One region of the Prevotella sp. P3-92 genome, then DNA from elsewhere that is predicted to be linked to it. Evidence: riboswitches for the same ligand, from Rfam matches in the RefSeq annotation. Region 1 holds a riboswitch; the other holds the start of a gene.

Region 1 (16,810 bases):
AGAGTATTCTCACCAGTTACGGCAATATACATCTTACTACCATAAACCAAAGCATCATTAGGAGTACCACCTAAGGAACGACCATTCTGTGCTTGGAACTGCTTGTTGGCAACCTGATTAGAGGTATAATCGAGGTATGAAACGCTACCATCGATGTTGCTGCTCATGTTTCCACTACATACAAGGAATGCACCTTTTGTTACAGGAACAATGTATTCATGCTGTTCATTGTCGTTGTCATCACAGGCGGTAAACATAGCTGCTCCCATGAGCAGTACTGCCATACTTAATAAATGTTTTTTCATTTTGAATAAATAATTTAATTATAATTTGTAATTGATTGATATCATCCAACTTCTGCCGGGCATCGGATAATGAGCCACGATACAGTATTGTTTATTAAAGAGATTTTTAATGTCTCCACGAATTTCTACATGATGGTGTCCAAAATGGATTTGTTTATATGCTGTCAAGCCAAAATCAACATAGCCTTCTATCATTGTTGAAGGATAATGCTCGTTGTTAGGCCAACGGCTACTCATACCTGTCGCATGCAGTATTAAGTTTATCCAAGGATTCTCATAAGCAACAGAACCACTTGCTGTATGTTGAGGCATATAGGCAATCTGCTTATTGTAGTTGGGCGACTCAGGATTAGTTCGGTTTTGCACCTTTTGCAAACTATAACTTCCAGAGAGCATCAACCTATGAGCTTTATTGAACTGGTGTTCAACCTGCATTGTTGCGTCGATGCCTATACTGCGCACGTTACCGACATTGATACACGTCCAAACAAACATATTATATGGTACTGCTACTATCATGTCTTTCACCTTATTGATATAACTGTCAAACATAAGCGTTGCAGTAGTGTAACGTGAGAGATGAGGTGAGTATGTCACACCTATATTCCACTGGTCAGTTAATTCGGGATTCAATTCGGTACTGCCATAATGATAGTAGTAACTCTCATTAAAGGTGGGAGAACGAAAAATATTTTTGTAACTGGCACGCAGAAAGAGTTCTTCATCTTCAAGCAGTTTGTATGACAACGACAGCGATGGTGAGAGACGACGCATATTTCGTGCAGAATTTATTTGCACATCGGTACGATCTGTCTGTTCGACGTTCTTCTGACGGTTGATAAAAAGCGAATGCAACAGTTTTCCCGTCATGACCCAACGACCAGTTTGATATTTTACAGTAACGGACTGAAGAATACTATGGCGAAACGGATGTCCAATAATGGCGCGCCATGAACTGCCATTCAGATTGTTAAAAGAATAATCTGCAGAATAATCCATTGCCCAATGTTTCGTTGGGACAAACAGCAGGGCAGCAGAAGCATAATATTCCCGTTGCCAATAACTTGCATCGTTAACAGCGCCAGGCATTAGTTTGTCGCGATAGATAGATTCGTACCAATTTACTTTGGCAATGGTTTTCAACGCCCACGTATCTCCCCAACGTTTTTGGAACCCCGCCTGTACAAAGAAGTTGCGGTCATGAAGAGTCTCCCCACTTACGTTAGTATAATAATGGACGATACCAGGCAACTGACGTGAATTGTCATAATAGTAAATCTTACCTGTCAATCGATTTGTTGCATGAGGTTGCCATGAAAAGTTTAACTCGCCATGTCCGCTACTCATGAGACTGTTAGTACGACGATCTTTCGTCACAGTCTTTACATTTTTAATCTCATAAGGATAATCATTCTCGGCATAAATATATTCAGCTACAGCAGACACGGCAAAGGCCTTAGAAAAACTCTGTTCATATCGCAAATAGGGACTAACATATCCGAATGACCCCATCTTCAACTGAGAAGTTAAATGCGGTTTTCTTTCATCAGAAGGTAAAGGCAATGTCTGTATGTTGAGAACTGCTGATGATGCCGCCTGACGTGCAGGAATGAAAATATCATCATTATCACCAATTACCAACGATAACTTGGCGACATTATCAAGCGAATAACGAGAAAGGTCTATTTCGCCGCTCTGGCAATCACTAAGCATAACACCGTCATAACTTACACCGGTATGCTTTGCTCCAAAACCACGCACAGCCACGGTCTTCATGCCTCCTGCACCGCCATAGTCGCGTAGCGTAACGCCCGACATTCGATGAAGTGCGTCTGCCATATCTGTTACTCCCATAGTAAGCATGTCTTTTCGGTCCATCATTTGCAAAGGTGCTGTACTTGTGAGCATTCGCTTGCGCTGACTCTTAGTCACAGTCACTTCTTTCAATTGATGAACACGGCTTGTTATGGTGTCTGTCTGCGCCATTGCGCTTACAGAGACAAGCATTGCAATTATCGACAAATTGAATTTCTTCATATTTATAAACATCTCATCGCCTAGCCCAAGAGTACGATGAAAAATTTTGTTTATGCTTGGAATTGGTATTCTGACTTGTCAACCTGATCGCGAACGCCTTCCCGGTAACAAACCAGTGACTTTGTTGTTCACGTCGATATAGGGTTGTTTACAGCTGCCGGACAGTCGAGGATTTTCACCTCATTCCCTTCTATTCTCAATGCGTTTGCAAAATTACGAATTTGTAAGCGAAAAACAAAGAAGAATTATGTTTTTCTTTCTTTTTCCACAAATGCGACATCTGCTTTATCTGTCAGTTAAAGCTAATCAGACGTAGTAAGAATGTGATAAATGCGTTCCATGTCAACATGTTGTCTAACATGATCTGCCAACAAATCATATTGTTGGTTTTTATAGGTTTCATAGTCAAAGACAGACTGCTGTTGAGCATCTTTCAGATATGGTGACAATAAAACATCAACAATAGGTGCATTATCAAGTATTCCATGAATGTAGGTGCCCATGCAGCGATCATCAACGAAACATCCATCAGTTGTTTGGTTATTAAATAGATTCATCGACTGAGCATTGTCATCAAGTGTTGTCGTTCCCATGTGAATTTCATAACCGCGAAGCTTGACATTCTCATCTTTTACCAGCGTAGGACATTGGAATGTAACTTGTCGAGTAGTTTTTTCACCACCAATAACTGTCACGACAGGCAAAAGTCCCAACCCTGGCAATCGCTCGATTTCACCCTCGACATGATTCGGGTCTCGTACTTCCTTTCCCAAGATCTGATAGCCGCCACATATGCCTAGCACCGTAACGCCACGTTTTCGTGCTTCTACAACAGCTTTTGCCATTCCATTCTGACGTAACAGACAAAGATCATCTATCGTAGATTTGGATCCAGGAACGATGATGATATTTGCATCTTCAAGATCAGCAGGATTGTTGGTATAATAAAGATGCAGTCGTGAATCTTGTTCTAATGCATCAAAGTCTGTAAAATTGCTCATGTGGCGCAACAATACTACTGCAACATTTACCTTGCCTTTTACAGCCTGTCTCGACTTAACCTGCAGCGAGACACTATCCTCTTCTTCAATATGAATATCACGAAAATAAGGCAGGATACCGAGAACTGGTATTCCACATAGTTGCTCTATCATTTTCGCGCCTGATTCGAAGAGACTGATGTCTCCACGGAATTTATTGATAATAATACCTTTAATGTGACTTCGTTCTTCAGGTGTCATCAACATAATACTGCCATAAATACTAGCAAAAACGCCACCGCGGTCAATATCTGCAACAAGAATTACATTTGCATGGGCATAAAGAGCCATAGGCATATTGACAATATCTACCTCGCGCAAATTGATTTCAGAAACACTTCCTGCCCCTTCCATCACAATAGGATTGAAACGGGATGCCAAACGATTAAATGCTTCATGAGCAACATTACGAAAGCGATCTCGTCCTTCCTTTCGAAAATAGCTTCCAGCAGACTGATTGCTGTCAGGACGTCCCAACAAGACTACTTGCGATGTATGGTCAGACTGCGGTTTCAGCAAGATGGGATTCATATCGGCCTCACAAGGGATTCCTGCCGCTTCAGCTTGTACAGCCTGAGCGCGTCCTAATTCTAATCCATCGGGAGTGGCATACGAGTTGAGCGACATGTTTTGTGCTTTAAATGGAGCTGGGCGATATCCGTCTTGCCGAAATATTCTACAAAACGCAGCAGCTACAACACTCTTTCCAACATCACTTCCTGTTCCCACAAACATTAGTGGATTAAGTTTTTTCCTATGATTCGATTGTGAACTTATAGCCATTTGATAAATATTATAGTTTACATCTCAAAAACAAAGAAATATCAATTTTTTCTGTACTCAAAACAAAATCGATGCACATACAATTACCATCATAACAATCTCGACTCTTTGGTTAACACCAATGGCAATGATCATATCTTTCGTACTTAGTTGGCGATCACAGTCTCCGATATATGGTTTATAAAAACGTTGACCAAAATAATCATGAGGTCCACCAAAACGACAATCAAGAATAGATGCTAATGCAGCTTCTGGATAGCCGCTATTAGGACTTGCATGCATTCTGCCATATTTTGCTACAAAACGTAACCTGCTCCACCAACAATAAAAACTTGAAGTCAATATCATCATCAATGCTGTCAATCGAGCTGGTATGTAGTTGGCTACATCATCAATGCGTGCTGCCCAAGTTCCAAAACGAAGATAGCGTTCATTATGGTAACCTATCATAGAATCGAGAGTATTGACCATTTTATATGCCATCATTCCCGGCACGCCCAGTAGTACCAACCAAAAAAGTGGCGCCACGACACCATCGCTTAGGTTTTCTGACATGGTTTCTAATGCTGCCGAACGTACCTCCTGAGCTGTAAGATTGGCTGTGTCTCGCCCTACTATGCGAGCTACACGCTCACGTCCTTTGTGTAATGAAATATCAAGAGCGTAGAAAACTTGTCTAACTTCACGAATCAGTGTTGTTCCTGCCAAACAGTAAAACACAAGTATGGTTGTCACGGTCATCCATAGATAAACAGACACATCCAACGCTATTTTCAAAAGGTAATCGGTCAAGACAAAAGTCATTATAATAAGCACAACAGCCATTACCGCTCCCTTTGTCCGTTTCCAATGACCTTTGTTTAATATTGTTTCGCACTTATGTATGATTTTACCAAACAGCACAACAGGATGCGGTAACCACATCGGGTCACCTAATATCTTATCCAACAGCCAAGCTACAAGAATTGGCAAAATGGAAATGGCCAAGATTGAAAGCATTTGCTATTCTTAGTATTATAAATCAAGAAGCGTCTGTACAATACGCTCTGCCGAACGTCCATCCCAACGGTCAGGCAAATCACCATGTTTCCAATTGCCAGCCATCAGTAATTTCAAGGCATCATGCAATTTTTGGCAATCCTCACCTACTAACACATTAGTACCTACATTCACCGTTTCAATATGTTCTGTATAACTATTAAGAGTGATACATGGTACATGATTGAATGTGGCTTCTTCTGCCACATTACCAGAATCCGTTATCACACCTTTAGCATGTGCAGCAAGGTAACCAAATTCCAAATACGACAATGTTGGAACAAGGGTTATAGGTAGCGACATTTTTTCCACAGCTTCTCTTGCTACTCCACGTAATGGCGCAATAATTTCACATCCAGTGCACACATCGATTATAGTAGCAAGGAGGTGTTGGAGTTTATCTGTATCTGCCAAGAGTACTTTGCGATTAAGAGTCAAGACAATATACTGACCGTCTGACACATTTTCAAGACATTGAGGTCTCGTCCATCTGTCATGATTAGCACGCAATGAGTCCATCAGGATATTGCCAACCATGTAAATTTTTTGCATATCAGCACCTTCACGAGTAACAATACTATTATTACTAACACCTGCCGTAAACAACAAATCACTCAATCCATCAATGACCAAGCGATTGATTTCCTTCGGCATATTGATATCAAAGGAACGAGTACCAGCAACAAGATGAGCCAATTTTACACCTCGTTTCTTTGTTACTATGGCAGCTGCCATGGTAGAAGCAAGGTCATCAACGACGATAACAATATCTGTAGAATGATGATTAAGATAATTTTCAAACTCAGCCATCACTCTTCCTGTCAGTTCATTAAGATTTTCACAATCAACACCGAGATAAATATCTGGTTTTGGCATCTGAAGATCATCAAACAATGATGCTTCAAGGGTAGGATCATCTTGACGTCCTGCATATACCAACTGATAGGCAATACCTTCTGTCTTAATGATGGCCCTGACAATTGGAGCGACCTTTACAAAGTTCGGTCTTGCTCCTGTAAAAACACATACGTTCTGCATAAGTCTTTATTTCTATTTCGACTGCGAATTTACTATATTTTGCACTAATTACAAAGAGTTTTTCACTTTTTCTTCTATGTTATTCGCACTTTGAATCAAAAGACGTTGCTCAATTCAGTAGAAATTAGTAAATTTGCCTTCAAAATAAACTTAGTGTACGATTTACAACAAGACTCTTCAACAAATTGTTATGAAAGTTCTACTCATTAATGGAAGTCCACGAAAGGAAGGTAATACTTATACTGCCTTAACGGAGATATCAAAACAACTTAGTATCCACGGAATAGAAAGTACCATCCTATGGATTGGTAAGAAACCTGTTCGCGGTTGCATCGCCTGCAATAAATGCAAAGAGAACGGCAACGGACAATGTGTGTTTTCTGATGACATAACAAACTCCGTCATCGAAAGCATCTCTCATTGCGATGGAGTCATCATAGGCTCTCCCGTCTATTACGGTCAACCATCAGGTCAGTTACTTTGCCTTCAACAGCGTATGCTTTATGCAGGAGGGGCATACTTCATTGGAAAGCCAGCAGCTGCCGTAGCAGTTTGTCGTCGTGGCGGTGCTTCTGCAGTATATCAAACATTACTCATGCCTTTCCAAATGATGAACATGCCGATTGTGACTTCCCAATATTGGAATCTGGCTTATGGAAGAGGCGAAGGCGAAGCCGCACAAGATATTGAAGGTATGCAAACCATGCGTACATTGGCCAACAACATGGCATGGATGTTGAAAAAACTAAACAACAATGATTCATCAGACCTTCCAGAACGCGAAGCATGGACACCCATGAATTTTATTAGATAATACTATGTCAGAAATAAATCTGAGTCATATTTACCAAACCGTCTGTAATGCACCTGGTGGAAATGGATTTCGAGTAGAGCACATGCCCGAACTCTTTGCCACAAGTGACATTGACGACTGTATGGCACATGTCCACTCATTCTATGAAATTCTATGGTTTCAGGATGGTGAAGGAACACACACGGTGGACTTCGTTGATTACAAGGTTGTTCCAGGCACCATATTTTTTCTGTCTCCTGGACAGATTCACCATTTCGATTGTAAAGACAACTATCGGGGGGTTGCTATAAAAATGTGTACTGATTTGATAAAAGTCTCAAATTCTTCCACCAATATCAGTCGTTTATTCCTTGAATACAACGCGTTTCATACCTACGAAGGAACACCATATTATATTATAGACGAGCCAACATCAAAGTTACTTCAACCGTTAATACACGAAATGGAGTTAGAAGCGGAGAGAAATGGTGAATTGGGTAATATAGACATCTTAAAATCACTACTAACCATCTTTCTTGCAAAAATAGAACGATACGGCAAACATGAGGCAGAACAAACTGTTGATTATCGTAAACCTTCCCACCTACTTTTTATCCGTTTCAGACAGTTACTTGAACAGGAATACAAACAACTGCATACTGTTCAAGAATATGCTAATCGTTTAAATGTGTCCGTCCGTTCACTCAGCAATAGCGTCAACGAGTGTTCTGGAAAATCTCCATTGATTTTCATTAATAACCGCATCATATTGGAGGCCAAACGTCTTGTTCTTTATTCTGACTTGATGATTAAAGAAATTGCTTACATGTTAGGGTATGACGATCCTTCATATTTTGTAAAACACTTCAAGCGCCATACTGGTTATCTACCTTCAGAATTTAGAGAGATGGAACGTTAAAAGAAACAAGAGAGTCACAGTACATGTCATAGATCATTGAATTCAAATTAAATAATATAAATATGAACCTAAAAGAAACATTCAACACACATTTTCCGTTGGCTATTTTGGCTGGTATCTGCATTGCAATTGGTGGAACAGTCAATCTCAAAGTAGGAGGAGTAGCTGGTGCAGTACTCTTCGCTTTTGGCTTAACAACCGTAGTGTATTATGGATTGAAATTATACACAGGAACTGCAGGTTTTATACGCCGACATGGTGACTGGTCGATGCTCGTTATAGTACTCATCGGAAACATTATTGGTTGTCTTTTAACAGCCCTTGCCATCAGATATACTCATCCTGATTGTATTGAAAAAGCAGGAGATATATTGACAGGGCGTATTACCAAAGGTCCATTTGCATGCGGTTTGTTGGCCATCGGATGTGGTTTTATTATGACGACTGCTGTTCAATTTGCACGACAGGGTAAAATGTTAGCACTCTTACTCGGTGTGCCAGTTTTCATTCTCTGTGGATTCACCCATAGTATTGCCGATGCATTTTATTTTCTTGCCGCACCTTGGGATGTGGTTTGTCAACCTATCGTTGCGTTGATTTATGTCTCTGAGGTTATTGGCAACTTTATCGGTTGCAATCTCTATCGATGGATGACACCGGAGCAAGTAAGGGTAAAATAACTATCAAATCAACAAGTGAATAGAAAATAATAAGATAAATAGAATGAAACACATCGGTATATACACGATAATTGCTATTGCAATGTTTTCAGCTTGTCAAGAGACCTTAGAGCAACGTTGCCAGCGCGAAGCCCAAGCATATACAGAGAAAAACTGTCCTGCACTTATTGCCAAAGATGTAACAATAGACAGTCTGACATTCGACAAACAATCCCACACATTGTGTTATGCTTACACCTTAGGCGGTGTACTGGATGACTCTGCAATAGTGAACAAGTCTGAACTAAAACAGCAAATGCTGATGGACTTAAGAAATGCCACATCGCTAAAAATTTATAAAGAGGCTGGCTACAGCTTTCGCTACGTGTATTATTCACGAAAGCATCAAGGACAGAAACTTCTTGACGTGGTATATAAGGCAAAAGACTATCAAAAGTGAATATCTTCCAATACCTAGCAAATTAGCATCATAGACGAAATAACGTACATCTGATAAGAAAGTGAAGAAAAAACGGTTAATGAGTTAATCATCAACCGCTTTTTCTTTAAGTATTTCCAAAGCCCTACAAAGTTGGTCAGGACAACTGGTGTTTTTGGTTCCACAACGGATTCCATTAATTTTGTGGATCACATCATCAATATGCTGTCCTTTCACCAGTTGGCCAATTCCTTGAAGATTGCCATTACAACCTCCAAGAAAAAAGACCTGCTGAATAATATTATTTTCATCGCAAGTTACATCAATCATTCTAGAACATGTACCATGCGTTTCGTAACAAATATGCTTTGTTGCCATTGAGACCAACTTATTATTCTTCTACGATTTCAGGTTTCATGTTTGTATAAACAGTCTGAACGTCATCGAAGTCCTCAAGCTTTTCAACCATTTTGTCGATAGTCTCACGCTCTTCTGGAGTAACATCTTTGAGGTCGTTAGGAATACGAGTAAACTCAGCGCCTGTTACTTCAAATCCGTTTTCTTCCAAATGCTTCTGAATTGCGCCAAAAGACTGAGGATCACCATAGATGGTGATGCTGTTTTCTTCCTCATCTTCGTCGAATTCATCTTCTACTCCGTAATCAATGAGGTCAAGAATCATCTCATCCATATCCAATCCATCTTTCTTTTTGAAAGTGAACACGGCCTTATGGTCGAAAAGGAAAGAGAGTGATCCTTGAGTACCCAAGTTTCCGTTGAACTTGTTGAATACCGAGCGTACGTCTCCCACAGTACGGGTGGTATTGTCGGTCAGTGTATCTACGAAGATGGCAATTCCATGAGGACCATATCCTTCATAAGTCACTTCCTTATAATCACTCTGATCTTTACCCATGGCGTTTTTGATAGCACGCTCGATGTTATCCTTCGGCATGTTTTCGCGCTTTGCATTGGCAATAATGGCACGCAAAGCAGGGTTCATGTCAGGGTCTGGTCCACCAGCCTTAACGGCAATTGCTATTTGTTTACCAATTTTTGTGAATGTTTTGGCCATGTGGCCCCATCTTTTCAGCTTTGCAGCTTTACGATATTCAAATGCTCTTCCCATTTTATTGTATTTTTTTATTATTATTTCTTTGAATTAACGAAGTTCGGCACCAAGTTTCTGCTTAAGGTTATTGATGAGCTTCTGCATGATAGCATCAATCTGTTTATCTCCCATCGTTTTCTCAGTATCCTGGAGAATGAAATTTACTGCATAGCTTTTCTTACCTTCTGGAAGGTTCTTTCCTTCATAGACGTCAAAGAGTTCCACTTTCTTCAAGAGTTTCTTTTCTGTCTGACGGGCAACCTCCTCAATCTGAGCAAATTCAACCTGTTGATCAATAAGCAATGCAAGATCACGGCTTACTATAGGATATTTTGCAATCTCGGTGTAAAGAACCTTTTGTTTGCGTACTGCTTTCATCAAAGCTGTCCAATTCAGTTCTGCATAATATACAGGTGTGTCGATACCTGCAGCTTTCTGTTCCTTCTTTGACAGAACGCCCATCTCCAACAAAACCTTACCACCACGATTTTCGTATGTCAGTCCAGCACTAAAAATCTCATTAGTTGATTTTTTGCGCACAACCATACCAGACTGTAATCCGATTCGAGTAAGGATGTTTTCAACGTAAGCGCGCAGTTCTGCAAATGAGAAATCTTCGTCAGGATGCGCCCAAGATCCTGTAATTCGTTTACCAGTGAGCCAAATACCGAGGTGATACTGTTCTGTATAGGCTTGCATTGGATTTTCTTCATTTGTCTTATTCGGATCAAAATAATAGACATTTCCAAATTCGAAGAAACGGCAGTTTCCATTTCTTCTATTGGCATTGTGTTCAATACTTTCCAATCCTCCATAAAGCAATGATTGTCGCATGACGTTCAAGTCAGATGAAAGCGGATTCATGATTTTCACCAACGTATCCTGACGTTCACCATAATAAGCGGCTTTTGTCAGCGAATTATTTAGAATTTCATTGAAGCCCATGCCAACAAGTTGTTCGCTGACGAGATTGGCCATTTTGTGTTTATGGTCTTCCTCACCTTTTATAACGAGTGAACTCTTCAACTGTGTTGGAATTTCCACATTATTGTAACCATAGATGCGTAAAATATCTTCAACCACATCACAAGGACGTTGTACATCTACACGATAGGCTGGAACTTTAAGTGTTAAGCCAAGTTCGTTTTCTTCAATGATTTCCATTTCGAGCGAGAGACAGATTGACTTCAATGTAACCACATCGATGTTTTTTCCAATGAGTGAGTTTACATAGTCAAACTTCAGGTCAACCACTGCATCTTTAATAGGTTTTGGATATACATCACAGATTTCCATAGAAACCTTACCACCTGCCAACTGCTTACAAAGCAATGCTGCATATTTCAAAGCCTCTACTGTACCATTCGGATCTACACCACGCTCAAATCTAAATGAAGCATCGGTTGACAGACCGTGGCGACGTGCAGACTTTCTTATCCAGGTAGGATGGAAATAAGCACTCTCAAGAACCACATTACGAGTGGTTTCATACGTACCACTACCCTTTCCACCGAATACACCTGCAATACACATAGGTGATTCTGCATTACAAATGGCGAGGTCACGTTCTGAAAGTTTATGATCTACTCCATCAAGAGTTTGGAATGGAGTCCCCTCTGGCATGGTTTTCACTACAATCTTTCGTCCTGTTACCATATCTGCGTCAAAGCAATGCAAAGGTTGACCCAGTGCCATCATCACGTAGTTGGTAATATCAACGATGTTATTGATTGGTCTCAGACCGATGGTAGAAAGTTTATTTTTCAGCCAATCAGGGGATTCTTTCACTTCACAGTCTGTAACACTAACACATGCATAACGCTTGCAAGCTTCCTGGTTCTCAATAACCACTTCAATGGGTAAGTCGTGGTTATCTACCTTAAAATCTGCCGTTGAAGGCTTGTGAAGTTGTGTTTTATAACCATTTTGCTTGAGCCAAGCATAAAGGTCGCGAGCCACTCCCCAATGTGAAAGTGCATCAGCACGATTGGCAGTAATATCAACCTCGATTAGCCAATCGCTCTCCAAATGGTAATATTCTGCGGCAGTCATTCCGACCTTTGCATCTTCAGGCAATACGATAATTCCATCATGTGAATTACCAACACCTATCTCGTCTTCTGCACAAATCATACCACAAGATTCTACACCTCGCAGTTTTGATTTCTTAATAACAAACTCCTTATCGCCATCATACAGGACACAGCCCAAATCTGCCACTATAACTTTCTGTCCTTCAGCAACATTTGGCGCTCCACATACGATCTGCGATAGTGACTCACGACCGAGGTCAACAGTTGTCACATGCAGATGATCTGAATTAGGATGCATTTCACAGGTGACTACTTTGCCAACATACAGACCTTTAAGACCACCTTTAATACTCTGAACTTCTTCAAGTGCGTCAACTTCGAGACCAGTAGATGTCAAGGCGTCACACACTTCCTGTGGCGTCAGGTCGAAGTCAACATATTCTTTTAACCATTTATAAGAAATATTCATTGCAATGAATTTATTGTTTCAATTTCCGCGCAAAATTACTAAAAAATCAGCAAACACCCAAATATTTAGCACACATTTCGGCACAACGTTCTCCATCGACGCCTGCTGAAACAATTCCTCCCGCATAGCCTGCGCCCTCACCACAAGGAAAAAGGCCTCTAATGCGAACGTGCATTAAAGTGTCACGGTCGCGTACAATACGTACTGGCGAAGAGGTACGAGTTTCAACGCCTATCATCAATGCTTCGTTGGTTAAAAAGCCATGTGATGACTTTCCAAACTGTAAAAATCCTGCTTTTAACCGATTGCTTACAGCTGGTGGCATCCAAAAGTGAAGTGGTGAAGATATGAGCCCTGGTGCATACGATGACCGCGGTAGGTCGGCACTGAGTCTACCATTTACGAAATCAGCCATACGTTGTGCTGGAGCGGTTTGTTTCCTATTGCCTTGCAACCAACAGTCATACTCCATCTGTTGCTGGAAACGCATCATGCAAAGTGGATCATCTCCTTCCACGTCTTCTGGTCTGATTTCTACTACCATACCGCTATTACTCCATTGTCCACCTCGGTTGCTAGGTGACATTCCGTTAACAACAATCTGTTGCTGATCTGTTGCGGCAGGTATTACGAAACCTCCCGGACACATACAAAACGAATATACACCACGTCCTTCAACCTGTGTCACAAAAGAATATTCTGCGGCAGGGAGATAACGTCCACGTCCCTGTTTAGAATGATACTGAATTTGGTCTATCAGAGCAGAAGGATGCTCCAGGCGCACACCAACAGCAATTCCTTTGGCTTCGAACTCAATATGCGCATCTGCGAGATAACGATAGACATCACGTGCAGAATGTCCTGTTGCGAGAATCACGGGACCCTTGAAAACTTGCTGTTCTCCTGTGGGTAAATAGACAGCCTCTACACCTACCACCACATCGTCTTTCAACATGAGCCGTGTCATCTTCGTTTGAAAATGCACTTCACCTCCACATTGTAAAATGGTGTGGCGCATATTTTCTATCACACGTGGCAACTTATCGGTACCAATATGAGGATGTGCGTCTGCCAATATCGCGGTTGAAGCACCATGCTGACAGAACACATTGAGTATTTTGGTAGTGTTTCCTCTTTTTTTGCTACGTGTATAGAGTTTTCCATCTGAATAGGCACCTGCCCCACCTTCTCCGTAGCAATAGTTGCTTTCGCCATCAACACGTTGATTTTTGGTTATCAACGAAAGATCACGCTTTCTTTCGCGAACATCCTTACCGCGTTCCAACACGATAGGACGAAGTCCGAGCTCCACAAGGCGTAAAGCGGAAAAAAGTCCGCCAGGCCCCTCGCCCACTACCACAACGGCAGGTTTGTCTGACACATCGCCATAAATTGTCTGTTCGTAGGCCTCGTCTGTGGGCAGTTCGTTGATGTATAATCGCACCTTGAGGTTTACCACCACCCTACGTTGTCTTGCGTCAATACTCCGCCGCAAGACACGTACACTATTCACCGTACGTCTGTCAAAGCCGTACTCATCTGCCAAAAACGCCACAAGATTCTGTTCGCAGGCAGCCACTTGCGGTATTACTCTAACGTCGTATTCTCGGATCATTCTGACTTACCGAAGAGATCGTTTGCTTCTTCTATTTCGTCCTCGTCAAACCATTTACTTAAGCGTTGTTTTGCTTTTTCCTGTATTTCAGGTGCCACATCGCCCCATACTTTTTTCAGTACATAGAGCAATACTGCAAGGTCATCGGTCAATCCCACAATGGGAATTGCATCAGGAATAACATCAAAGGGACTAATCATATATCCCAGCGCTCCAATAATCAGCGCTTTATTGGCTGTACTTACTTTGTCGCTTTGTAACGTATAGTACAGGATAAGGGCCGCATAGACCAACTTCGCACCGGCACGTTTAGCGATGCGTGAAATCTTTTCAACGAAGTCTGACTGAGAGAACTTGTTGGCATAACTCATGAAATCAGGTAATTCCATATTTTTCAGTTTTAAATTTGTTTTATACTATTTTATTCTAATAACGCGAATTCCAAGAAATGATGGATGCTTCTTCATATACTGAGCAAGTGTCATAGGTTCGAGCACCACTTTTTTATGTATCATAGACGCATTGAGTAAATGCAATCCATCACTTTTCCATTCTGCAAATCCGACATGTGAAATATCGAGCCCTTTCTTATTGGTTACAATAGCTAAAATATCGCCATCATGTATCGTCTGTCGAAGAATCTTGCTATTTGTAATCTGTTTATTGGGAATATAACTGAAGGTCTGTCCTGTAAGTTTCCGTTCTTGTGCAGCTATCACTTTGACATCCTTAGGATTGTTCTTCAAGGCCACATAGGATAGCGGATGAGCACTCATATAGCCTACACGGACGTTTTGTACCGCAGTAAATGGGGTATTGTTGCTTTGAATTTCCTTAACCCATCCGGCTTTTCCATTAGACAGTATCCAGTCTGTAAAATAATGCAATCTGGACGTATATCCATTGATTTTGTGATGATGGTAACGTAATTTTTCCAACATGCTACAATAAGCATCGAACGAGGTTTGCTTGTTTTTTGCACAGATGGTAAGTGCGGTCACCGTTTCCACAAGGGTGGTACAGTCAAGCTGTCGGGTATTAACCACAAGTCGTTCTGTCGGTTGACCTTCAAGTGTATGAGCCACATAAGGCCGTCCTATCAATTGATGGGCAAAGAATAGCGGCGTCTTGTTCTTATGATTATCAACCGCCTTTTGCAGCATAGTCACAATTTTTACACTATCCACCTTTTGATAAACACAACGTTGTGCGTGAATTTGCAGCGAAATGCCCATAATGAGCATCAGAATATATTTTTTCATCACTGTTTTCTGTTTTTATATCTTCCACGTTTACCGAAATTATAACCTACATAGGCATTTACTGTACCATATATATTACTTGCGGAAAAACGAGATTTCTTATAGTTGTTCCAATAGACGATAGCACTCAGTCCTGCAAAAAAACGGGTATTATTGAAGACAAGCCCGAATCGTCCTATTCCATCAATATTAACATTGTTTATATCAAATCCATGTGCTGCAGGTTCTTTCATTTCTCCCTTCGTTTTTTTATAGGCAAGAGCCAACGATGTACTGGCGCAGAACAGAAAATTAGGTGCAAAAACCCAATTATAAGCATAGCCCACGGAAGCATTATAGTTGTAGTATTTCACTTTATTGAACATTAGTGCACTATCGAGTTGTTCACCATGCATTCCTTCGTTTTTATCTATAAGATCTTGTAACCGTTCGTGGTCAAACGACAGACTATTGTGCGAATATCCTATACCAGCCATCCATGAACCACAACTGATTTTCTGACATGTACTTTGTGCAAAAGCAGCAGGATAAGAGAAACGTTGGTGGTTGAAAATATAATAGAGATTGAAACCTGTAGTTCCAACCTTGAGTCCATCAAATGAGTGGCCTTTCAACAGCTGCTCTGAGCTTTTATCAGATAGTCTCACCCTACTTATTTTGTAATCGCTTCCTGTCTTACGATAAAAAATGTCAAGACCGACCTGTGCAGCATAGATACTAAAATCCCAACCTTGTTTGGCTTTTTCTTGGTTGAATCCAAAGTGCTTTACATCGAAAGTATAACCAAGAAATACCCACCTCCATCCAAAATATGGTCCGATTTTTATGGTCGGATTCGGAGAAAATGTCAAAGACTGCCCATTCTTCTCTGACGTACGTAATTGATAGATGTCGTAACTTTGGGTAGCTTGTAGCATAACTGCCCAGTTATAATGTTGCGGTTCTACATAATTTGTATCAATATAACTGAAACCGCGTATAGTACGCCGCAACCAACTCAATTTGCGCTTGGGAGGTACAGAAACTTCCGTTGGTACTTTTTGTGTATCAGTTTCCGCTTTTACAGGATAGTTAACAGACGGCAGAACTTGAGTAGCATGGCCTTTCATCGTCGTAGCCAATGCCAACACAAGAACAATCAATACCATTCTTAAGTATTCCACCGTCATCATCTTTTTTTTAGAACTTACCAAGAATACGATCGAGCACCCAATTAACTGGAGTTGCCGATATACTTGTACACTCACAAACGCCAATACCTCTCAAATG
Region 2 (16,810 bases), on a different contig from region 1:
TAATACCCCCGAAAAGCGTTATTTCTACTATAACGCCCATGGCACCAGCCATATCTTTGAAGGATATGTGAGCTACGATTTCGGTCCTGTTTCAGCAGCTTGGTACACCAATTTTGCAGGCAACGACGGTGTCAACAAAGACGGTGACCGTGCCTATTCATCTTATTTCGAAGTCAACGCTCCGTTTAAGTTGGGCGGTGTAGATTGGACAGCCACAGCCGGTGCTGTGCCTTTTGCCACCACCACTTACAACACTTCAGGTTTTGCGGTTACCAATCTTGCCCTCAAAGCCTCTAAAGACATTCAGATCACCGACCACTTCACCCTGCCTATCTTCGGTCAGGTGGTGGCCAATCCAAGTGATCAGAAAGCCTATTTCGTGTTTGGATTCACCCTGCAGCCCTAAGTGGCTGCAGGCTAATCCAGCCACTCCCCTATCCTAACCTCAACGCAAACATAAAAACAACAATATCATCATGTGTGGAATAGTAGCCATCTTCCATGTGGAAGAACAGACGCAAGCCCTTCGCGACAAGGCCTTGCGCATGAGTCAGAAAATACGTCATCGTGGTCCAGACTGGAGCGGTATCTATTGTGGAGGCCATGCCATTCTCGCCCACGAACGTTTGTCTATCGTCGATCCTGAGTCAGGTCAGCAACCTCTTTATAGTCCCGATCGCTGCCAAGTGCTTGCCGTCAATGGCGAGATCTATAATCATAAGGACCTTCGCGAGCGCTATAAGGATCAATACCAATTTCAAACCGGTTCCGATTGCGAGGTTATTTTAGCCTTATATCGCGACCGTGGCATCGATTTCCTTGAAGAATTGAATGGCATATTCGCTTTCGCACTCTACGACGAGACGCGCGATGAGTTTCTCATCGCCCGCGATCCGATAGGTGTCATCCCTCTTTATATCGGCTATGATGCCGATGGCAAGGTCTATGTAGCCTCTGAATTGAAGGCGCTTGAAGGTCAGTGCGACCACTACGAACCATTCCTGCCAGGCCATTACTACTGGAGTGGCGAGGGAAAGATGCATCGGTATTACCATCGTGATTGGATGGATTACGACCAGGTGAAGGACAATAAGGCCAGTGTGACTGCTATCCATGACGGTCTTGAAGCCGCTGTACGCCGCCAACTGATGAGCGATGTACCCTACGGCGTGTTGCTCAGCGGTGGTCTTGATAGCAGTATCATCTCAGCCGTAGCCGAGAAATATGCCGATATGCGTATTGAAGACGACAGTAAGACCAAAGCCTATTGGCCCCGTCTTCATAGTTTTGCCGTTGGATTGAAGGGAGCGCCCGACCTTGCCAAAGCCCGTTTGGTGGCCGACCACATAGGCACTGTCCACCACGAAATCAACTATACCATTCAAGAAGGCCTTGATGCCATCCGCGATGTCATCTATTTCATTGAGACGTATGATGTCACAACCGTACGTGCCTCTACTCCGATGTATCTCCTTGCCCGTGTCATCAAGTCGATGGGCATTAAGATGGTACTCTCTGGCGAAGGAGCCGATGAGATATTCGGCGGTTATCTCTATTTCCACAAAGCGCCCGATGCGCGTGCTTTCCATGAAGAAACGGTGCGCAAACTCTCTAAGCTTTATCTCTACGACTGCCTCCGTGCCAACAAGAGTCTTGCTGCATGGGGTGTGGAAGGTCGTGTGCCATTCCTCGACAAAGAGTTTCTCGACATCGCTATGCGCACCAATCCTGAGGCAAAACTCTGTCCCGGCATGATGATGGAGAAGAAGATTTTGCGTCAAGCCTTTGCAGATATGTTGCCCGATGAAGTGGCATGGCGCCAGAAGGAGCAGTTCTCCGATGGTGTGGGCTACTCGTGGATCGACACGCTGAAAGCCGTTACCGCAGCCGCTGTGACCGACGAACAGATGGCACATGCCGCCGAGCGCTTCCCCATCAATACGCCACAGAATAAGGAAGAGTACTACTATCGCAGCATTTTTGCTGAGCATTTCCCTTCCGATAGTGCAGCTCGCAGTGTTCCAAGTGTGCCAAGCGTGGCATGCAGCACTGCCGAAGCATTGGCATGGGACCGTTCGTTCCAACATCTGAACGACCCCAGTGGTCGTGCTGTGAAGGGTGTTCACGAACAGGCATATTAAGTCTGTGTTTTCTCCAGCCGATGTTTTTATGCTGGCAACAATGTCAGGTAGTAGTACTTTCTACAGTTTTTCAACTCCAAACAGTTGATATCCCCTACTCTTTTCAGTCTCCGACACGCTGTTTGTCGGAGACTGTTTTTCTTTCATTCCGCATCACTTCCCAGCCGTAGCTGACAGTTGTTTCAGCAGACAGTGGGTTGCGTATCGTCCTGATACCTTGTTTTTCAGAGGTTTTTTGATGTGGCGTAACCTATTGGTATATAGAAGATTAAATACTCATAAGTGCCATATAGTTCAGCAAACTCAATGAATTTGCGGACCAATTTCAATGAATTTGCTGAGGAAATTCAATGAATTTGCTGACCAAACTCATTGAAATTGCATAGTCATCAACGTCACTCAGCATCATCGAGAACGTCATTCAACGTCATCGAGAACGTCATTCAGCATGGCTGCAAACGTCATGTAGTTGAGCAAAACAAATTGATTTGCCGAGGAAAACAAATTGATTTGCTGAGGAAAACAAATTGATTTGCTGAGGAAAACAAATTGATTTGCTGAGGAAAGTATGTTCCAAAGTGTTGGAACGTACATTATATCAGTACGTTATGCTTATTGTGTAGCAGTGGCAACAAAGGTCTTTTGTCCTACTGTGGTTTATTGTCATTTGCCAAAGAACGGCACTTCGTCCTGCCAATACAAGTGGGTATAGCTCGCCACCACATTGCCTTCGATGATAAACGGCGAAGGCGTTTGCTCATTGCGAGCGTTGAACACATCGGCGCCGGAGTGGGGCAGTGGCGGCAAAAACTGGGAGTAATGAAACTCATGACCGCGATATTCCTTCTCTCCAACTGTCACGCGGCGATAGCCTAAAGATAGTTTTCGGTCGCTCTTTCGGCTGCCAATAGAGTAGGGCAGTACGCCACACATCTCATAAGTACCTTCGTCGCTGACGATATCCTTGCAGAGATACATCATGCCGCCACACTCCGCCAGTATCTTTCCGTCACTGATGGCATAGCGGCGTATGCTCGCTCTGGTTTGTTGGGCGCGTTGCAATGCCTCTAAATGCTGTTCGGGATAGCCTCCCGGCAGATAGAGTAGGGTGGTGTCCGCCGGTATCGGCTGATTGTCTTCAGGATTGAAAAAGGTAACCCTGCCCAAGCGTTGCAGTAAATCGATATGGTGCTGATAGACAAACGAAAACGAATCGTCGTTGCGAGCCACTACGATGTGGCAGTCTGATAGTGGTCTATCGGTGTGATGGTCGATAGTTTCCTGCGGTTTCTCGCCACTTGTCAGCAGCAACAACTGGTCTATATCCACATGCTGTTCCACAAGGTCTGCCATCTCGTCCATATCCGTGGTACGACTAAAGTCCAGTCCCAAATAGCGCGACGAAGCCTCCGCTTGTCGCTGTCGCGGTACACATCCCAGACACACCAACCCTGCATCGGCTGCCGCCTCACGCAGCATGAGGTCGTGGCGTGGACTTCCCACCTTATTGAATATAACACCCTTGACATGGACATCGGCATCGTAACGCGCCAAACCCTGTAGCAGTGGTGCCACTGAATAGCCCGTATGGCTGGCATCCACCACCAGTATTACCGGCAAATGGAGTGTGGCTGCCACATGTGCCGCACTGCCTTGCTGGCGCTGAAAGCCGTCGAAAAGTCCCATCATGCCCTCCACCACACATATATCGGCATCGCGCGAAGCCTCAGAGTAGATAGCCTTCACGTGCGAATCTGTCGCCATGAAGAGGTCGAGGTTGTATGACGATCGGTGGCACGCCATACCGTGATATTTTGTATCGATATAGTCGGGACCGCACTTAAACGGTTGCACCACTCTGCCGCGACGCACCAGCGCCGCCATCATACCAATGGAAATGGTGGTCTTGCCCGACCCAGATGCCGGTGCCGCTATTAGAAATTGGGCGAAAGTATGCTTCATGGGTGCGAAATTACAAAAAAGGAGGATAATAATCCGATTTTTCTATGATTTTTTTGCCATATAACATAAAATGACTACATTTGCACCCGGAAAGGAAAGGCAATCAACGGCAGATGCCGTATGATGCAAGGGAATCCGGTGAAAGACCGGAGCTGTACCTGCAGCTGTAATCCCCCTTTGAAGCAAGTTTGTCAGTATAACGCCACTGAGGCAACTCGGGAAGGTATGACAGACTGGGGAGAGCCAGAAGACCTGCCTTATATGTTCTATCTCAGGCAAACGCCCAGACAAGACATTGCGCCCTCAGGATTAAGGGTTGACAATTTCCTATTTTATTTTAGAATGAATTATAAGGGTATTATGACTTGCAGAAATATTGCGGGTCTGCTACTTGCTATAGTAGTGTGTCCGCCGGTTTTAGCACAGAAAACCATTGAGAGCAAGGAGTCGCTGCAAGAGGTTGTGGTGACAGGAACTGGTACGCGCCACTTGTTGAAAGATGCTCCGGTACAGACCGAAGTCATCAATCGGCAGGTGCTGAAAACCTTTGCCGGACGCAGCATCGAAGACATACTCTCCCAGTTGTCAGCATCGTTCGACTTCGAACAGGGCGACATGGGATCGCAAATGCAGATGAACGGACTGGGCAATTCCTATATCCTAATACTCATCGACGGTAAGCGCCTGCATGGTGATGTAGGCGGACAAAACGACCTCGGACTTATCGACCCCAACAATATTGAGCGCATCGAGATTGTCAAGGGTGCCTCGTCGGCACTCTATGGAAGCGATGCCATAGCCGGAGTCATCAATATTATCACCCGTAAGCATAATGAAGGCGTGATGCTTGAAAACAAGACACGCTACGGATCGCATAACGATGTGAGACAGCACAACGGCATTGCCCTGCGCTTTGGACAATGGAAATCATACACCAACTTTCAACTTCAGCACAACGACGGATGGCAGAATACCGCCACCGAACATACACCAAGTTCGGCAACACCCGTCACCGACTCGAAAAGCAAAACTGCAAACGAGTTTACCAATTGGCAGATAGCAGAGCGGTTGGCATGGAATCCTACCCAACAATTAGAACTCTATGCCGAAGGATCATGGTATCAGAAGGGTATATACCGCAAGAGCGGCAAATATCCCAAATATGATGTCTATAACTACGACCTAAAGTATAAGAACGCTTCAGCCGTTGCCGGCATGCAATGGACCACTAATCGCGGCGACCTCGTCACGGCAGATGTCAGTTGGAACAAACATGCCTATTACCACGCTTTCACCTCGACAACACTGGCAGAAGGCTTCGATGAAGATGGCAACTTCATTCTCGACTACCCCTATTTCACCGGACAAAAACTGCTGATGAGCAATCAGGAGCGCACCATGTTTAATCTAAAAGGTGTGTTTGCACTCACCCCAACCAACAAACTCAGCGCCGGTATTGAGGCACGCTACGATTATCTCAAAGCTCCTGCAAGCATCAAAGGACGCACCGCCGACGATAATACCGAGGCCATCTATGTGCAAGACGAACTCCAACTGCTGCACATCCTCCAGGTGACAGCCGGACTCCGACTCAACCGCAACGAGAGTTTCGGATGGAAACTTACCCCCAAACTCTCTACCATGCTTAAACTTGGCGACTTCAGACTTAGAGCATCGTGGAGCCAGGGATTTAAGACACCCACCATCAAAGAGCTCAATTACCAGTATGCACGCGACATGAGCGGCATCATTCTGTTTTTGGGAAATCCAGACCTGAAGGCACAAACCAGCAATTACTTCTCGCTAAACGGCGAATATACCATAGGTCATTTCAACGTATCTGTTACGGGATATTATAATAAGGTGGATGATATGATAGCCTTGGTAACCATACCCAAGAGCGAAGCACCAGACGTTTACCGCCAACAGTATGGTGAGATGCTCAGTAAAGTGCGTCGCTATCACAACATGGAAGATGCCAAAACCTATGGTGTGGATGTCAATCTGCGATACACCACAGACCATCTGAGTATCGGGGCAGGGTATAGTTACCTTGATACCAAAGCCAATATCTACGACACCACACACGACAGAATGGTCAATGTCACCATCGATGGCATGGCACACCATAAAGCCAACGTCTTCGCTACATGGAACCATCAGTTTGCCACCAACTATCAGATGGGTGTCGGTATCTATGGCAAGATGTCAACCAAACGCTACTATCAGACCAACGGCAACGGTAAGGGATACCAGATATGGCGTCTCAGCACCACCCACGACCTTGGAAAAAGCAAACACATGACCTACCGTATAGAGGCTGGAGTGGATAATATCTTCAACTATGTGGATAAAACTCCACACGGATTACACCTCGGTACCAATACATCGGGTACTACGCTTTTCGCCTCGCTGACTGTCAGATTTGCGAAAGGAAAGAAGATTAGAAACATTTTTAATAATCAACATTATAACAAACAAAAAGACAATGAAGAAGATTAAATTTCTCATGATGGCAGCCGTAGCATTGCTGACTGCCTCAACATTCGTTGCTTGTGGTGACGACGACGATGACTCCAAGGGCGGACAACAGTCAAACATGGAGCGTTACCAGCAGGAAGTAGATGCTACCGTTAAGTCACAGAAGAAAAACGACAAGGCTATTCTCGTCGTTGCATTTGGTTCGACATGGCAGCAGGCATACGATGCTTTCGACCTTACCGTAGAGGAATACAAGAAAGAATTCCCTGGTTACGACGTCTATCTGTCGTTCTCTTCAGCTATCTGTATCAACCGTGCTATGGCTGGCGAACACGTAAAGCCCCGCAATTTCTATGAGCCAAAATACTGGCTGGAGGCTTTCGGACGTGTGCAGTATAAGGAAATCATCGTTCAGTCTATGCAGGTGATTCCCGGAGAAGAATACACACGTGTCATCAACGCTATGAAAGACTTCGCTAACAACTCTAACGGTGACCTCGACGATAAGTATCTGAGCACCATGACCCTTAAGCTGGGCTATCCTCTGATGGCTGAATATCCTTCAGACGTGAATAAGTTGGCTAAGGCACTCAACGACAACTTCAGTTCTTATGCACAGAAAGGCGCTTTGTTGTTCATGGGTCACGGTAACCCCGACACCTACGATACCTACAAAGCCAATGTTCGCTACACCCAGTTGGAAACAGCCCTGAAGGCTTACAGCTCTAACTACTATGTAGGAACTGTTGATATGAAGGAGAACTTCAAAACTCACGTTCACCAGCGCATGGCCAACGATGGCATCACCAGCGGTAAGGTATATTGCGCTCCGCTGATGTCTATTGCCGGTGACCACGCCCACAACGATATGGCTGGTGACGACGATGCTTGGGACAATGGATTTGAGACCAACGACGAAGGTGAGGTTGAAGACACCAGTTGGAAGATGTATTTCAAACACATGGGATACACCATCGAGGACGATAGCTATACCGACGACAAGGGAATTGTAAAGGGTCTGCTTGAGTTTGCCAATGTCCGCGCACTCTATAAAGCACACACCAAGAACGCTGAAACTGTGGATTACTATCACTCAAAGAACCCCGAATAAACCAGAAACAAACATAAAATCTGATAAACTTTGAAGACCAACAGACTACTCGTTATCTTCGCCTTATCAGTAAACGCAATAGTTGCATCGGCACAGATCCACAGCAAAAGCGGATCGGCAGATGCTGACAAACAGATGAGCCTCAATCCCGTTGTAGTGACGGGGTCGGGGCATCATCAGCGTTTGGGAGTCACTGCTACACCGGTGCACGTACTCTCGGCGAAGGAAATCAAAGAGCAAGGCATCACTACATTTGCTGATGCGCTCACACATACCATGCCGCAACTTTCCATGGCACCTAATGCCATGGGGTCGCAACTCCGTTTGAACGGACTCGGAGGAAAGTATATTCTTATCCTCATCAATGGACATAAACTCAGTGGAGACATCTCCAACAACGCAGATCTCAATCGCATCAACATGGCAAGAGTGAAGCGTATAGAGGTACTCGACGGTGCGGCAAGTTCACTGTACGGCAGCGATGCCATCGCAGGAGTAATCAATATCATCACAGACCAACCTACAGGCAATCTTGTCAGTGCCACTTCCAACTCGCGGGTAAGTGGGAAAGGACAGTTTACCGAGCAGGTCAATGTAGATATCTATAGCCATGGATTCGGATCATACACCTCCTTTTCACACGATAGGGCAGACAGTTATCGTATCAACCCACTGGAATATGTGAAGGGAGAAGAGGACAAAACACAGCAATCGCTGTCACCCTTGTTTACTGGATATAGAAACAATCTGGTCAGTCAGCGCTTCACTTGGCAGACAACCAAGCAACTGGCATTCAATGCGGGCATGGAGTATGGATATAAAAAGACTGACCGTCCCAATACAAACCCCGACATCACCGGTGGTCTCGACTATGAAATGCGCTATAAATCGCTGCGCTGGAATGTGGGAGGAATATACAAATGGAACTCAAGAAACTCCATTCAGACGGATTTTACAGTAGATCGTTACCGCTATGGAAAGGAGTATGACGTAGAAACCAAAACCTACAAGGTGGGCGATTATGTGCAGTCGAAGAAGCAACGCACCATGGATGGCGAGGTGAAAGCCATACTCGGACTCACCCAAAACTCTACAACCATCTTCGGTGTTGATTGGCGCAACGATATGTTGGTGACTACATCAGGAAACATAGACAATAATGCCTATACCCTTTCTGGCTATGGACAGCACGAAATGGCATTGCCACTACACCTCAAAGCTACCGTTGGTGCACGCTATACCTACCATAAGGAGTTTGGTAGCAGACTGACACCAAAGGTGGCACTGATGTTTAGCAACGGACCTATACGACTCAGAGCAACCTATAGCAACGGATTCAGAGCTCCCGGACTCGACGAACTCTATTACCGTTACTTCTCTGTCAATCGCGGAAAACCACAGGTGTCGTTTGGCAACAAAAACTTGAAATCGGAAGCCAGCCACTATGTATCGCTGGGAGCAGAATATCGCGTTAGCCGCTTCTCGCTGTCGGTCATGGGTTATATCAACCGCATCAACGACATGATTATCAAGGATAATATCAAGCTCACTGACCCATTGCGCGAGATGCTGAAGGCTGAATTTCCTGAAATGACAGATGAACAAGCCAACAAAATGACGTCTTATGCACACTATGTCAATAGCGACAAGGGTGATGTGAAAGGACTACAGGTCAACATCTACGCTAATCCTGTCGATGGACTCAACTTCAATGTGAACTATGCCTATACCTATGCACGCTCGAAATCGGGCGACGAATGGCAGATTCTCGACCGCAGTATCAAGAATGCACTTACGCTGTCGGTAAGTTATAGCCGCGCTTGGGGCATCTACTGCTTGTCGGCTAATGTCAATGGCAGACTACAATCGAAAACCTATTATGCGGCTTACGAGGATGCACTGGGCTATGGGGTGTGGAATATCAATACCACACACACCTTCTCGCTGGCTCGCCATCTGACCGTAGAGCCCAGTTTGGGTATAGACAACATATTCAACAAGACGGACAACCGAATAGACAGCAGCCTGCGACGCTATGCACTCTATTCACCGGGACGTATGTTGGTAGCTGGATTAAAAATTAAGTTATGAAACAAATCATCGTTGTAGGAATAGGTCCGGGAAGTATAGACGACATGACAATGGCTGTGCGAGAAACCCTCGCACAAGCCGATGTCGTGGTGGGATATAAGTTCTATTTCCAGTTTATAAAACCCTTGCTGCCCGATACCGCACAGTGTATCGACACTGGAATGAAGCGTGAGTATGAGCGTGCGAAAATAGCTTTTCAACTGGCAGAACTGGGCCATCAGGTGATTGTCATGTCGTCGGGCGATGCCGGCATCTATGGCATGGCATCGCTGATATGGGAGATGAAGGCGAAAAGTCAGTCGGATGTAGAGGTTATCGTGCATCCGGGCATATCCGCTTTTCAGAAGGCAGGCGCCTTGTTGGGCGCTCCTGTCAGTCACGACTTCTGTGTGATTTCACTCTCTGACCTGATGACTCCATGGAATCTTATAGAACGTCGCATCACTGCGGCAGCACAGGCAGACTTTGTGACTGCCGTCTATAACCCACGTTCCAACGAGCGCTATTGGCAGTTGGGACGTCTCAAGGAGATATTCCTCAACGCGGGAAGAAGTCCTGAAACACCCGTCGGCTATGTCAGGCAGGCTGGGCGTGAAGGAGAAACGGTAGTGCTTACCACGCTCGGAAAGCTCAATCCGGATGATATCGATATGCTGACCATCGTCATCATAGGTAATTCGCAGACCTTTGCCTTTGCCGACAAGATGATAACACCGCGTGGCTATATACAGAAATATGGTCAGAAAGAGTGTGAAAAGTCGATAGGTGCGGGTATTATGACCGAGAGTTTCAGCACTATTCTATCAGAGCTGCACCGCAAAGACTATCCCACCGACCATCGTTGGCTATTGCTACATGCCATCCATACCACTGCCGATTTCGAAATGGAGAATGTGCTCTATACAGATCAGGGTGCTGCGGAGTGCATCTTTGAGCGTATCAGACAAGGAAAGCTCAAGACCATCGTGACCGATGTCACCATGGTGGAGAGCGGCATACGCAAGGGTGCTTTGCAACGGTTAGGACTGGACGTGAAGTGCTATCTACACGATTCAAGAGTGGAACAGATGGCAGCCCAACAGCATATCACACGGACACAGGCTGGCATACGACTGGCTGTGGAGGAACATCCCGATGCACTATTTGCCTTTGGCAACGCACCTACAGCACTTATCGAACTTTGCGAACTGATGCGTAAGGGTAAAGCACGACCGCAAGGTATCGTGGCTGCACCTGTTGGATTCGTACATGTGAAGGAGTCTAAGTATATGGTGAAGAGTTTTGCTGACGTTCCCAAGGTCATTGTTGAAGGGCGCAAGGGTGGCAGTAATATTGCTGCAACACTGTGTAATGCCATCATGACACTCGACGACGCCATTCAACTCGTGCCGGGAAGAGATTTATAATAAAACACAATCGATGATGTTACAGTTTACAGTCATAGGTATCAACGACCATCCTAATCCAGTATTTCCTTCAGAAGTGGAACAGCTTATCGCTACATCGACGGTGTTTTCGGGTGGAAGCCGACATCATGAAATCATGGCGGAACGGTTGCCACATGGTGCACAGTGGATAGATATCACCGTTCCGCTTGCGGATGTGTTCAGGCAATATATGGCATGTGAGGGACACATCGTGGTGTTTGCATCTGGCGATCCATTATTCTATGGTTTTGCAACAACGTTGAAAAGACAGTTTCCTGAGGCTCCAATCCGCGTCGTACCCACGTTTCATTCCCTCCAAATGTTGGCACATCGACTCGTTTTGCCCTATCACGACATGACGCTTGTATCGCTCACAGGAAGACCATGGAATGCCCTCGATGCGGCACTGATAACTGGAAAACAGAAGATAGGATGTCTCACAGACCGTCACCATACGCCGGCTACCATTGCACAGCGCTTGCTGGACTATGGTTATGACAACTACGAAATAGCCATTGGCGAACACTTGGGAAACCCACAGACGGAGCATATCTGTCAAATCAGTATTGAACAGGCGGCATCGCTCTCTTTTGCACAACCAAACTGCTGCATACTGTTGCAGAAAGAATTCCGTGAAAATGTTCCCATGGGAATACCCGACGAGGATTTCTCCATACTTGATGGCAGACCCAAGATGATTACCAAGATGCCCTTCCGACTGTTGAGCATCCAACAGCTGGGACTCCATGCCGATAGTGTACTGTGGGATGTGGGATTCTGTACTGGTAGCATATCGATAGAAGCCAAACGGCTCTATCCCACAATAGATATTGTGGCATTTGAAATAAGAAAGGAGGGGGAGGCGCTCATGCGCGAGAATACGCGCCGATTTGGTACTCCAGGCATACAGACTGTCATAGGCGATTTCATGCTGCAGCATCTTGATACGTTGCCCAAACCTACCAGTGTGTTTATCGGAGGACATGGCGGAAAACTCAAAGAAATGATGGCAAAACTCTGTGAAGTGTTGCCATCGGGAGGCTGTATGGTGATGAACTGTGTGACGGAAGAGAGCAACAGACTCTTTGAAGAAGCCTGTCAGAGCCTTCCGCTCACACCACAAACGCCATTACACCTGATACTTAACGATTATAACCCTATAACAATAAGGAAATGCATCAAGCAATAATTATCCTTTCGGAAGATCAGCGGATGCTGGCAGAAACGATGGCCAGAGAGACCGATGCCGATATCTTGTCGGTAAAAGACGTGGAAAAAAGCTGGAAATACTACGAGGCTTTTGTATTTATTGCCGCGCTGGGCATCTGTGTACGTACGATAGCACCGCTCTTGGAAGACAAGCATACTGATCCTGCAGTGGTTTGTGTAGATACCTGCGGACGCCATGCCATTGCCGTGGCATCAGGACATGTGGGGGGTGCCAACGAACTCACCCGGCATATTGCACATATCATAGGGGCAGAAGCTGTCATCACTACGCAGAGTGACTTAAATGATTTGTGGCCTCTCGACATATTGGCGCAACGCTTTGGATGGGTCATGGCTGATACACACATCAATCAACAGATTGCTCTGTTTGTTGCTCAACAGCCTACCGCATTGTTGTTGGAAACAAGAGACAAGGGTACTGACTGGATGGAAAGCCATTGTTTGCCACACGTCAGCGTGTTCTATCATGCGGAAGACATCGATATGGAACGCTATAAACTACTTTTGGTGGTGGGGCCTGTAATGCCCGAAACTCAATTGCCGACCGTGTGGTATTCGCCTAAGTGCCTGCATGCCGGCATCGGACTGGCACATCAAGCGCCCATCACTCACTTGCAAAGCATCTGCAAGTGTATCAGTGATCATCGCATCATGCAGCAGGCAATTGTCGCTTGGCATACTATTGATGTGAAAGCTGACGAACCTATCATACGAAAACTACAGGAAGAAGCGCCTGTGCAACTATTGACTGCCGACGAACTCAATACCAAGGAGGTGCCCACACCCAGCGCAGTGGTGGAAAACCACGTAGGCACTAAGAGCGTTTGTGAAGCTGCGGCTATGTTGGGAGCAGCCACCAACGACTTGTTGATGACCAAGCAGAAGGGTACACACTGGACACTTGCCATGGCTGTCGAACCTCGCTATGAACGTCGTGGACACGTGGAAATAGTTGGGGCAGGCCCCGGTGATCCTGATTTGGTATCTGTGCGCGGACGCCGTTTCTTAGAGACAGCAGACCTTATATTATATGCTGGCAGTCTTGTACCGCGCGAACTCACGCTCTGTGCGAAGGATGGGGCTGTGGTGAGAAGTAGTGCTTCGATGGCATTGGAAGAGCAATGCGAACTGATGAAATCGTTTACCGACCGTGGACTCTTAGTGGTGAGACTCCATACGGGAGACCCTTGTATCTTCGGAGCTATACAGGAACAAATGGCATTCTTTGATGACAATGCCATCAGTTATCATATCACACCGGGCATATCATCGTTCTTGGCGGCTGCAGCAGAGTTGCGCTCGCAGTTTACCATACCTGAGCGTTGCCAAACGATAATACTTACACGCGGTGAAGGGCGTACGCCTATGCCTGAAAAGGAAAAACTGCATCTCCTCGCACGAAGTCAAAGTACGATGTGCATCTTCCTCAGTGCAGCTATTGTGGATGATGTGCAACGGCAGTTGTTGCAGGAGTATCCGCCCCATACACCCGTTGCTGCATGCTACCATCTGACGTGGCCTGACCAGCATATCTACCGCGGCAGGCTCGATCAGCTATCTGCTATTGTCAAAGATAACCATTTGACATTGACCACCATGATTGTTGTGGGAGAGGCTATCGATAATCGACATGGATTGTCGGAACTATACAGCAGTCATTTTACACATCTTTTTAGAAAAGCTACAAAGGAATGATACTGGTATTGGGAGGTACCACAGAAGGACGAAAAGCCGTTGCCGAACTGGAAGAGGCTGGTAACATTTTCTACTATTCCACGAAGACGGGAGAGCAGGAAGTGGAACTTTGTCATGGCATTGCCATACAAGGTGCCATGACAGAAGAGGCTATGTTGGCGTTTTGTCAACAGAAGCAGATACGTCTGCTGGTGGATGCTGCCCATCCTTTTGCTACCATACTGCACTATACGGTGGCAAGGGTGGCAAATCAATTGCGGTTGCCCGTCATCAGGTTTGAACGCATCTTTCCTCCACGTGACACGGACATCACATGGGTAGATTCCTATGACGACGTGGTTCAACTATTGAGCAAACAACCTGGAACGATAGTGGAAGCCACTACGGGGGTACAGAGTATTGCCCGGTTGAAAGTATTGGAAAACCATGGCATCAAGATGTATTATCATATTCTGGACCGACCATCGAGCCTGATCAAGGCTTTGGCTTGTGGTGTGAGCATGGATCAACTCATCCGATACGGTCAGGAGAATCAACTCCATGCAGATGTCATGATACTGAAGGAGAGCGGACTTTCGGGTGGTTTCCAACAAAAGGTGGATGAAGCCAGACGGCGCAATATGAAGATGATTGCTATCCGCAGACCTGCTATGCCGCAGTCGTTTCAGAGTGTAAACGGTGAACATGGACTGCGATTGATGGTAGAAAAACTGTTGCCTGAGTTCTTTCCGCTACATAGCGGGCTGACTACGGGCACTTGTGCTACTGCTGCTGCTGTGGCTGCCTATCGTCAGTTGATGGGCAAACAACAAACCGATACGGTCGATGTCATGCTGCCCAACGGTGAGACAATACCTGTGGCGGTGGGTTATGGCATGGGGTATGCGTATGTGATCAAACCAAGTGGTGACGACCCTGATATTACCAAAGGAGCGGAAATACGTGCTGCGGTGACCTGTACAGGACAGCCGCTTTCCATCAAAGGTGGTGAGGGTATCGGTCGTTTCACACTTCCTGGTTTTGATTATCCACCAGGTGAAGCTGCCATCAACAAGGTGCCGCGACAGATGATACACCGTAATCTTCATGAGGAATCGGTATGTGTGACGCTGTCTGTAGTGGGAGGTGAAGAACTCGCACAACATACGTTTAATCCACGATTAGGCATTGAGGGCGGTATCAGTATCGTTGGTGTGTCGGGCATTATCAAACCTTTTTCAGAGCAAGCCTTCGTTGATAGCATCCGCAAATGTATGACAGTGGCAAAGGCTGCAGGTTTTGATACGGTTGTTATCAATAGCGGTGCGAAAAGCGAAAGAATGGTTCGCAACCGCTTTCCAACATTGCCAGCACAGTGTTTTGTGGAGTATGGCAACTATATCGGTGATACCTTGAAGATTGCGCAACAATTGCAGTTTGCGCAAGTATGTTTGGTGATGATGATGGGCAAGGCGGTGAAATTGGCAGCCGGACATCTGGATACCCATAGCAAGCGTTGTACGATGGACAAAGACTTCATTGCTAAGATGCTGGCAGAGGCTGGATGTGATGAGAATGTGTGCCGTAGGGCGCTGCAAATGACTCTGGCACGTGAACTATGGACTATCGTGCCCGCCGACCGCCAACAGGCTTTTATCGATGTGTTGACTGGTTATTGCTATCGGGTGTGTCATCCGTTGTTGCCCAATGGACAGTTGGAGATCATTATATTGAATGAAGAATAACAAAACAAACATAATAACTGACGAACATGAAGAAGTTCTACATTTATCTTTTCATCGCTTTCCTTGCTGTAACAGTGGGGTGTACAGGCAATAAAAAACAACAAGATGGGCAGTCTGCCGAACTGTCAAAAGCTACCGACAGTCTGTGTATAGTACAGCCAAAATATGCCAAGGGATTCCATGTGGAATATCCCGGTAACGGCATCCGATTAGTGGAAGTGAAGGACCCACAGAAAGGAAAAGGTATGACCTATCGTTTTGCACTTGTCAACAGAGGTGCCACTGATGAGATTCCTGACGGATATACTAAGATAGAGGTACCTGTGCGTAGTGTCGTACTGATGACCATGTTGCAACTTTCAAACTTTACTGTCCTTGACGCTACGCAAGTGGTGAAGGGTATTACGGGTACAAAAAATCTCTTTGATAAGCAGATCAAGGCTCGTGTCAAAGCTGGTGATATTGTAAAAATAGGTATGGAAGGCAACTTTGATCCCGAACTGGTGATGGCTGCCAAACCTGATGTGATTTTCATATCGCCATTCAAACGAGGTGGTTATGATGCCATCAAGGAGACTGGTGTGACGCTTGTGCCACATCTCGGCTTTAAGGAACTCGACCCGTTGGGACAGGCTGAATGGATTAAGTTTGTGGCTCTTTTCGTAGGCAGGGAGCGTGAAGCAAATACTGTTTTTCAGGAGATAGCCGACCGCTATGAGGCGTTGAAGGAGAAAGTGGCAAAGGCTAATGGCAAACGTCCTACTGTGTTTAGCGGTGAAATGCACGGTGGTAACTGGCATGCTGTAGGCGGAAAGAACTATTTGGCACAGATCTTCCGTGATGCAGGTGCAGACTATGTTATCCAAGACGATAATACCGGAGGTGAGCCCATCGACTTCGAAGCGATGTATGTCAAGGCTGCGCAAGCCGACTATTGGCGTATTCTGA

Evidence for each region. A riboswitch is a leader RNA that binds a small molecule or an ion and turns the genes downstream of it on or off. The one in region 1 is predicted to bind cobalamin.
Region 2: it holds a riboswitch for cobalamin, as region 1 does, so the genes downstream of both, CIK93_RS11520 (TonB-dependent siderophore receptor) here and CIK93_RS04330 (TonB-dependent receptor) in region 1, are expected to answer to the same signal.

What each region holds. Positions count from the first base shown of each region.
Region 1 is NZ_NPJE01000027.1:4,632-21,441, reverse strand. Features, by position in the region: gene CIK93_RS04335 (YncE family protein) at 1-284, opposite strand, end outside; gene CIK93_RS04330 (TonB-dependent receptor) at 324-2,342, opposite strand; cobalamin riboswitch at 2,385-2,575, opposite strand; gene CIK93_RS04325 (cobyric acid synthase) at 2,645-4,165, opposite strand; gene cbiB (adenosylcobinamide-phosphate synthase CbiB) at 4,223-5,164, opposite strand; gene CIK93_RS04315 (UDP-N-acetyl glucosamine 2-epimerase) at 5,180-6,241, opposite strand; gene CIK93_RS04310 (flavodoxin family protein) at 6,432-7,055, shown strand; gene CIK93_RS04305 (AraC family transcriptional regulator) at 7,060-7,953, shown strand; gene CIK93_RS04300 (formate/nitrite transporter family protein) at 8,016-8,633, shown strand; gene CIK93_RS04295 (hypothetical protein) at 8,677-9,072, shown strand; gene CIK93_RS04290 (TIGR03905 family TSCPD domain-containing protein) at 9,157-9,429, opposite strand; gene CIK93_RS04285 (YebC/PmpR family DNA-binding transcriptional regulator) at 9,443-10,180, opposite strand; gene pheT (phenylalanine--tRNA ligase subunit beta) at 10,214-12,664, opposite strand; gene CIK93_RS04275 (NAD(P)/FAD-dependent oxidoreductase) at 12,711-14,279, opposite strand; gene CIK93_RS04270 (YkvA family protein) at 14,276-14,668, opposite strand; gene CIK93_RS04265 (N-acetylmuramoyl-L-alanine amidase-like domain-containing protein) at 14,696-15,541, opposite strand; gene CIK93_RS04260 (DUF4421 domain-containing protein) at 15,541-16,713, opposite strand; gene CIK93_RS04255 (Gfo/Idh/MocA family protein) at 16,721-16,810, opposite strand, start outside.
Region 2 is NZ_NPJE01000063.1:90,989-107,798, reverse strand. Features, by position in the region: gene CIK93_RS11535 (hypothetical protein) at 1-406, shown strand, start outside; gene asnB (asparagine synthase B) at 477-2,141, shown strand; gene CIK93_RS11525 (cobyrinate a,c-diamide synthase) at 2,805-4,103, opposite strand; cobalamin riboswitch at 4,184-4,378, shown strand; gene CIK93_RS11520 (TonB-dependent siderophore receptor) at 4,464-6,605, shown strand; gene CIK93_RS11515 (sirohydrochlorin cobaltochelatase) at 6,592-7,695, shown strand; gene CIK93_RS11510 (TonB-dependent siderophore receptor) at 7,726-9,786, shown strand; gene cobJ (precorrin-3B C(17)-methyltransferase) at 9,783-11,192, shown strand; gene cbiE (precorrin-6y C5,15-methyltransferase (decarboxylating) subunit CbiE) at 11,206-12,402, shown strand; gene cobM (precorrin-4 C(11)-methyltransferase) at 12,387-14,138, shown strand; gene cbiD (cobalt-precorrin-5B (C(1))-methyltransferase CbiD) at 14,135-15,862, shown strand; gene CIK93_RS11485 (ABC transporter substrate-binding protein) at 15,889-16,810, shown strand, end outside.